2 regions of the Inquilinus sp. CAU 1745 genome follow, and region 1 is predicted to be linked to the other one. Evidence: riboswitches for the same ligand, from Rfam matches in the RefSeq annotation. Region 1 holds a riboswitch; the other holds the start of a gene.
The links. Region 1 has a riboswitch for thiamine pyrophosphate ahead of thiB (thiamine ABC transporter substrate binding subunit). Riboswitches for the same ligand answer to the same signal wherever they lie in the genome.

Region 1 (3,396 bases):
CCGAAGCGGAACCCTGCGCCCATGACCATCAGTTCATCCTTCCTGCCTGAAGGCATCCGGACCTACCTCGTCCAGCATGGCGTGCGGGAGCCCGAGATCCTGGCGCGGCTGCGGGCGGAGACGGGGACGCTGGCCCAGGCGCATTACCAGATCGCGCCGGAGGAAGGGCAGTTCCTGAGCTGGCTGCTGGAAACGACGGGAACGCGGCGGGCGCTGGATATCGGGACCTTCACCGGCTACAGCGCGCTGGTCGCGGCCCTGGCCATGGGGCCGGAGGGAAGGATCGTCACCTGCGACGTCTCCGACGAGTTCACCGCCATCGCCCGGCGCTATTGGCAGGAGGCGGAAGTCGAAGACCGGATCGATCTCCGGCTGGGGCCGGCGGTGGAGACGGTGGGCCGGCTGGCGGAAAGCGAAGTGGGCAGCTTCGACTTCGCCTTCATTGATGCCGACAAGGAGAACTACCCTGCCTATTACGAGGCGGCGCTTACCCTGCTGAGACCCGGCGGGACCGTTGCCATCGACAACACGCTGTGGCGCGGCAAGGTGGCCGACCCGGCCGAGACAGGCTCGAAGACCCGTCTGTTCCGCCAGTTCAACGCCTTCCTCCACGCCGACGAGCGGGTGACGCTGACCATCGTCCCGGTCGGCGACGGGCTGACGCTCGCCCGCAAGCGGTGAGAACGGCGGAGCATTTTGTGCCGATGCCACAATACTTGTGGCGTTTTCCCGGGAACGGCGTTAACTGATAATTCATAAAGAGTTGCGGAGAATCGCAACAGTAATCGTCGGATCATCCTCTTTTCGAGGGCGCGGGACATGATGCGTTGGCCGGTCGTGGCGTCGCTGTGCTGTGGAGTGGCCCTGCCCGCACAGGCGCAGGAGAATTGCGCCGCGCGCGAGGCGGTGATCGATTACCTGTCCGACCGTTATCAGGAAGCGCCGATCGCCATGGGGATGACCAATGGTGGCGAGGTGCTGGAGATCCTGACCAGCGCCGACGGCGCGACCTGGACCATCCTGGTGACTTCCTCAGACGGGCGGAGTTGCATGGTCGCCGCCGGCGATAGCTGGCGATCCGCCCCGCTGGCGATGAGCCAGTTGGAGCCCACGAGCTAAACAGCAGCCAGTTGGCCGCTATCCCGCGTCTTCTGTATTCTCCAGCAATTCATGGACCACCCGGTCGCCCGGCCGGATGTTCAGAAGGTCGGTCACGCCGGCGTTGAGTTCCAGCACCGCCTTGGCCTCGCCGTCCGACGGAACCGATTCGGTCGACATCGGCGTCGTGCGCTTGGCGATGTTCAGGATCGCGCCGTCCGGCCCGATGAAGATGATGTCCAGCGGCAGGATCGTGTTCTTCATCCAGAAGGATGCCGGGCGCGCCCGGGGGAAGACGAACAGCATCCCGGAATCAGCCGCCATCTCCTCCCGATGCATCAGCCCCTGAGCCTGCTGGGCCGGCGTCAGCGCAAGCTCCACGTCGAAATCGAAGGATTGCCCGCGCGCCGTCTCCACGGTCAGGCGCGATTTTTCGAACGTCTGACCGGACTGGGCGAAACCCGAAGCCGGCAGAAGGACAAGGAGCAGGAGAATCGGGACGAAACGGCGCATGGCTTTGAGAATCCGGGTTCTTTCGAAAGGGCGACTATAGCGAAGGGATCATGGCCGCAAAACGGCCTCCCCCAACATCGTCATGCCGGACCCCGATCCGGCATCCATGCGGCGTCGATGGAAGCCGGGACGGCGCACCGCCCTTCACCGCCGGTGAAGCGGCGCCGACCTATGGATTCCCGATCAAGTCGGGAATGACCAACAAGAGAACATGGGGAATCTTCGAACCATATAGGCCCCAGGGCCGTTCCAGCGACCCGGCGACCTGTCGCGGAAAACTCCGCGTCCGGAATGGCGGTTGACGACGATGCCGATGCCTGATTACTTCCGCTCCGTCTCAACGGGGTGCCCCTTCCGGGGCTGAGAGGCTTTCGAGCCAACCCGACGAACCTGATCCGGGTCATGCCGGCGGAGGGAGCTGAGGCGGGAACCCGATGGGTTCCGCTCTCTTCCGAACCACGATGCAAGGAGGAGAGCCGTCTTGAAACGCCTGACATTCCTATCCGCGTCCGCCGCGCTGCTGACGGCGACGCCCGCCATGGCGCAGGACCGGCCGGCGCTGACCGTCTACACCTACGACTCCTTCGTCTCCGAATGGGGGCCGGGGCCGGCGATCGAGGAAGCGTTCGAGGCCGTGTGCGGCTGCGATCTTGAGATGATCGGAGTCGAGGATGGGGTGGCCCTCCTCTCCCGCCTGCGGCTGGAGGGCGGCGGGTCTGATGCGGATGTGGTCGTCGGGCTGGACACCAACCTGATCGCCGACGCCAAGGAGACCGGCCTGTTCGCCCCCCACGGGCTGGACCTGCCGGAAACCGACGTGCCCGGCGGCTGGGACGATCCGGTCTTCGTGCCATACGACTGGAGCTATTTCGCCTTCGTCTATGACACGGAAGCCATGGAGACCCCGCCCGCGAGCCTGAAGGCGCTGGTGGAGGAGAGCGAGGCGGAGATCCTGATCCAGGACCCGCGCACCAGCACGCCCGGCCTGGGCCTCCTGCTGTGGATGAAGAAGATCTATGGCGAGAACGCGGCCGACGCCTGGGCGCAACTCGCGCCCCGGATCGTCACGGTCAGCGCGGGCTGGAGCGAATCCTACGGGCTGTTCCAGGAGGACGAGGCGCCGATGGTGCTGAGCTACACCACCTCTCCCGCCTATCACATGCTGATGGAAGAGACCGACCGCTACCAGGCGGCGGCGTTCGAGGACGGGCACTACCTCCAGATCGAGGTGGCGGGCCGGCTGACGGGATCGGACCAGCCGGAGTTGGCGAGCGACTTCCTGGCCTTCCTGATCGGCCCGGAGGCGCAATCGATCCTGCCGACGACCAACTGGATGTACCCGGCCATAATGCCCGAGGATGGCCTGCCGGACGCCTTCGACACGGCCGTGAAGCCGGAGACGGCGCTGCTGTTCACGCCGGAAGAGGTGGCCGCGAACCGGTCCGATTGGGTGGATGAATGGCTGCGGGCGCTCAGCCGGTAGGATGATCGCGTCGCTTGCTCCCGGCGCGCTGACGGGCGCGGCGCTGCTGCTGGTCGTCGGGGGCGCGTTCCTGGGCGTCTTCTCCGTCGCGCCGGAAAGCGATCTGAGCGGCCTGCTGACCGACCGCTACGTCCTCAGCGTCCTGCGGTTCACAGTCTGGCAGGCCTTCCTTTCCGCGGGTTTGAGCGTCCTGCTGGCGATCCCGGTCGCCCGCGCGCTGGCCCGACGGCCGGAATTTCCGGGGCGCGGCCTGCTGGTCAAGGCGCTGGGCCTGCCGATGGTCGTGCCGACGATCATCGGCG
Region 2 (3,396 bases), on a different contig from region 1:
GCGGAAGCGTTCTTCGGCGATGCGGTCGGCGGCCTCGCTGGTCGGGATGTTCAGCCGGTCGGCGCGGGCGAGGATCGACAGGATGGTGCCGTGGATGCCGTCGACCTTTTCCGTCACCTCGGCCTCGCTGTAGCCCGTGCGCTCCGCCGCGACATTGATGACGCCGCCCGCATTCAGCACATAGTCGGGCGCATAGATCACCCCGCGCTGGCGCAGCGCCATGCCGTGCCGGCTTTCGGCGAGCTGGTTGTTGGCCGATCCGGCGACGATCCTCGCCTTCAGCGCCGGGATCGTCCGGTCGTTGAGCCCGGCGCCCAGCGCGCAGGGGGCGAACACGTCCGCCTCGACCGCGTGGATCGCCTCCACCGGCGCCGCCGTCGCGCCGAACGTCGCCACGGCCTCCGCCGCCCGCTCGGCGCGCACGTCGCTGACCCACAGCAGCGCGCCCGCCTCATGCAGCATCCGGCAGAGATGCCAGCCGACATTGCCCAGCCCCTGGACCGCGACCCGCAGCCCGTCCAGCCCCCCGTCCGATCCCTGCACGCGGCCGGAATACTCCACCGCCGCCCGCAGCCCGACGAAGCAGCCGCGCGCCGTATGCCAGGAAGGGTCGCCCCGCCCACCCAGCGCCGCCGGCAGCCCGGCCACGAATTCCGTCTCCTTGCGGATCTCCGTCATGTCCTCGACACTGGTGCCGACATCCTCGGCCACGATGTAGCGGCCTCCCAGCCGGTCGACGGCGCGGCCCATGGCGCGCATCAGCTCCGGCGTCTTGATCTTGCGGGAATCGCCGATGATGACGGATTTGCCGCCGCCCAGCGGCAGCCCCGCCAGCGCGGATTTGTAGGTCATGCCGCGCGCCAGCCGCAGCGCGTCCCGCGCGGCCTCCCGCTCGTCGGCATAATCCCACATCCGGCAGCCGCCCAGGGCAGGGCCGTTGCCGGTGTCATGGATCGCGATGATGGCCTTCAGCCCCGTCGCGGCGTCGCTGGCGAAGACGATCTGCTCGTGATCGTCGAAATCGGGATCGGAAAACACGGTCATGGGGTTTCCTCGCATGTTGCGACGCAAAATTATTGGGCGTCGTCTGTTCTTGTTTCCCCAATCATTCGAAAAATAGGCATCGAGGTCAAATGAACAAAGATCGAACACTCAAGTAAGACCGGATGTTTACTTAAACGGATTTGACTGATTATTTGCTGCCGGTAGCCACCGGAATCGCGAAATAAAATTTCCACGACCGAATGTCGTCAAGTGCCATTGCATGCCGCCGCCTCGGGTGCTACGTCACCCTCTGTCGACAGGGGTGTCCCGTATCGCCGGGGCTGAGATGAAGGCGTCATGCCTTCGGACCCTAAAGCTGATCTGGATCATACCAGCGGAGCGAGACCGACCCATGTTCTCCGGCGCGCAGATTTCCCTCTATCCCATGACCGACGATTTCGTCGGAATCATCCTGGGCGCGTTGAGCGCGCTCGACCCCTACCGCCCGTCCTTCCGAATAGAGACGGACGATATCTCCACCCTTCTGGTCGGTCCGCCCGACCAGCTCTTCCCGGCGATGCGCGACCTGTTCGTCGCGGCAGCAATCGGCGGCCGGCACGTCGTCCTGTCCGCCGCCGTGTCGCGCGGCTGTCCGGGGGAGCCGGACGACCCGATCTGCGCGCCATCGGCCGATACCGGCGACCAGCCGCCGCTCGACCGGCGGATCGCGGAGGCCCATGAGGCGGTCGCCGCGGCCCCGCCGACGGGCAGTCCGGTCGCGGTCCAGTTCTCGCTCTACCCGCTCGGCGTCGGGCATCACATGGACGAGATCTATGGCTGCATCGACTTCCTGAAGGGCTCGCCCGTCTTCGACCGGTCGAAGAATTTCTGCACCCGGCTGAAGGGCGATGCCGGGCCGGTCTTCGCCGCCCTGGCGGAGGCGTTCCTGCGCTTCGGCGCGCCGGACGGCCATGTCGCGCTCGACCTCACCGTCTCGGCGAACAGCCCCTCGGCCGCCTGACGGCCGGCCTTCTTCCTCTTCCCCATCCACCTTCTGACAGGACGAAATCCATGCCCGAGAACCGTAGCTGGAGCTTGCGTGAAATCCTCATCGTCACCGTCCTGGGCGCGGTCTTCGCCGTGCTCTATCTGGGCTGGGTGCAAATCTGGCTGGTCGCCCAGGCGATCTTCGGATCGATGACCATGGATGTCGTGATGGGTTTCTGGTTCATAGCCTCGATCGTCGCGGCGGCCATCATCCGCAAGCCCGGCGCGGCCTTCGCGGCGGAGATGCTGGCCGCCGCCGTCCAGGTGTTGCTGGGCAGTCCGGCCGGCCTGCTTCTGCTGGTCACCGGCGCGGTTCAGGGCGCTGGAGCGGAGATCGTGTTTGCCGCCACGCGCTGGCGCGACTATTCGCTGCCGACGCTGATGGCGGCGGGCGTCGGCGCGGCTGTCTTCTCCTTCGCCTATACCTGGGTCCGGTTCGACTATGGCGCGCTGGAGCCGACGATCCTGCTCGCCATGTTCCTCCTGCGCTGCATCAGCGGCGCGCTACTGGGCGGTCTGGCCGGCCATCTGATCGTGGAGGCGCTCTACCGCACGGGCGTCCTCTCCGGCCTGGCGATCGACCGCGCCAAGCGCCTCGCCCGGGCGTGACCGCGACCGGCGGCGTGCCGGCGGCCGAATGGCGTAGCGTCTCGGTCCGCTACCCTTTCGCGGACGCGCCGGCCGTCGGCCCGGTCGATCTCGCGGTGGGGGAGGGGGAGAGGGTGCTGCTGCTGGGCGCATCCGGCTCCGGCAAGTCGACGCTGCTCCTGACGCTGACCGGCCTCGTCCCCAACGCCATCCCGGCGACGGTGGAGGGGACGATCCGCCTGTTCGGCGATCCGGTGGCGGCTCGAAGCTCGGCCGGATGGGCCGCCGCCGTGGCCCAGCTCTTCCAGGATGCCGACCAGACGCTCTGCGGCATGCGGGTGGAAGATGAGATTGCCTTCTCGCTGGAGAACAGGGCGCTGCCGGAGGATCGCATCGCCGAAGCGGTCGGCGCGGCGATGCGGCGCGCGAGCTTGCCGGAGGCATGGCGCGGTCGGCGGGTCGCCACCCTCTCGGGCGGCGAAAGGCAACTCGTCGCGCTCGCCGCCGTGCTGGCGCAGGATTCACCGCTTTTCGTTGCGGACGAGCCAACGGCCCATCTCGCCCCCGCCGCCGCCGACCGGCTCCGCCGCCTGCTGCTCGACGGCGCCGGTGGACGCGGGGCGCTGATCGTCGACCACCGGCTGGATGGGCTGATCGAGGAGATGGACAGGGTCGTCGTGCTGGGCGGCGACGGTGCGGTGCTGGCCGAAGGCCCGCCCGCACCCTTGTTCCGGGCGCAAGGGGAGGCGCTCTCCGCCCTCGGCATCTGGCGGCCGC

Region 2: another riboswitch for thiamine pyrophosphate. It lies ahead of AAFN89_RS20590 (YkoF family thiamine/hydroxymethylpyrimidine-binding protein); the one in region 1 lies ahead of thiB (thiamine ABC transporter substrate binding subunit).

The regions. Positions count from the first base shown of each region.
Region 1 is NZ_JBDOQU010000005.1:134,197-137,592, reverse strand. It holds gene AAFN89_RS08275 (class I SAM-dependent methyltransferase) at 22-681, shown strand; gene AAFN89_RS08270 (hypothetical protein) at 820-1,119, shown strand; gene AAFN89_RS08265 (DUF192 domain-containing protein) at 1,138-1,611, opposite strand; TPP riboswitch at 1,943-2,046, shown strand; gene thiB (thiamine ABC transporter substrate binding subunit) at 2,093-3,094, shown strand; gene thiP (thiamine/thiamine pyrophosphate ABC transporter permease) at 3,096-3,396, shown strand, end outside.
Region 2 is NZ_JBDOQU010000027.1:222-3,617, forward strand. It holds gene AAFN89_RS20585 (Glu/Leu/Phe/Val dehydrogenase dimerization domain-containing protein) at 1-1,044, opposite strand, end outside; TPP riboswitch at 1,293-1,405, shown strand; gene AAFN89_RS20590 (YkoF family thiamine/hydroxymethylpyrimidine-binding protein) at 1,397-2,005, shown strand; gene AAFN89_RS20595 (ECF transporter S component) at 2,056-2,640, shown strand; gene AAFN89_RS20600 (ATP-binding cassette domain-containing protein) at 2,637-3,396, shown strand, end outside.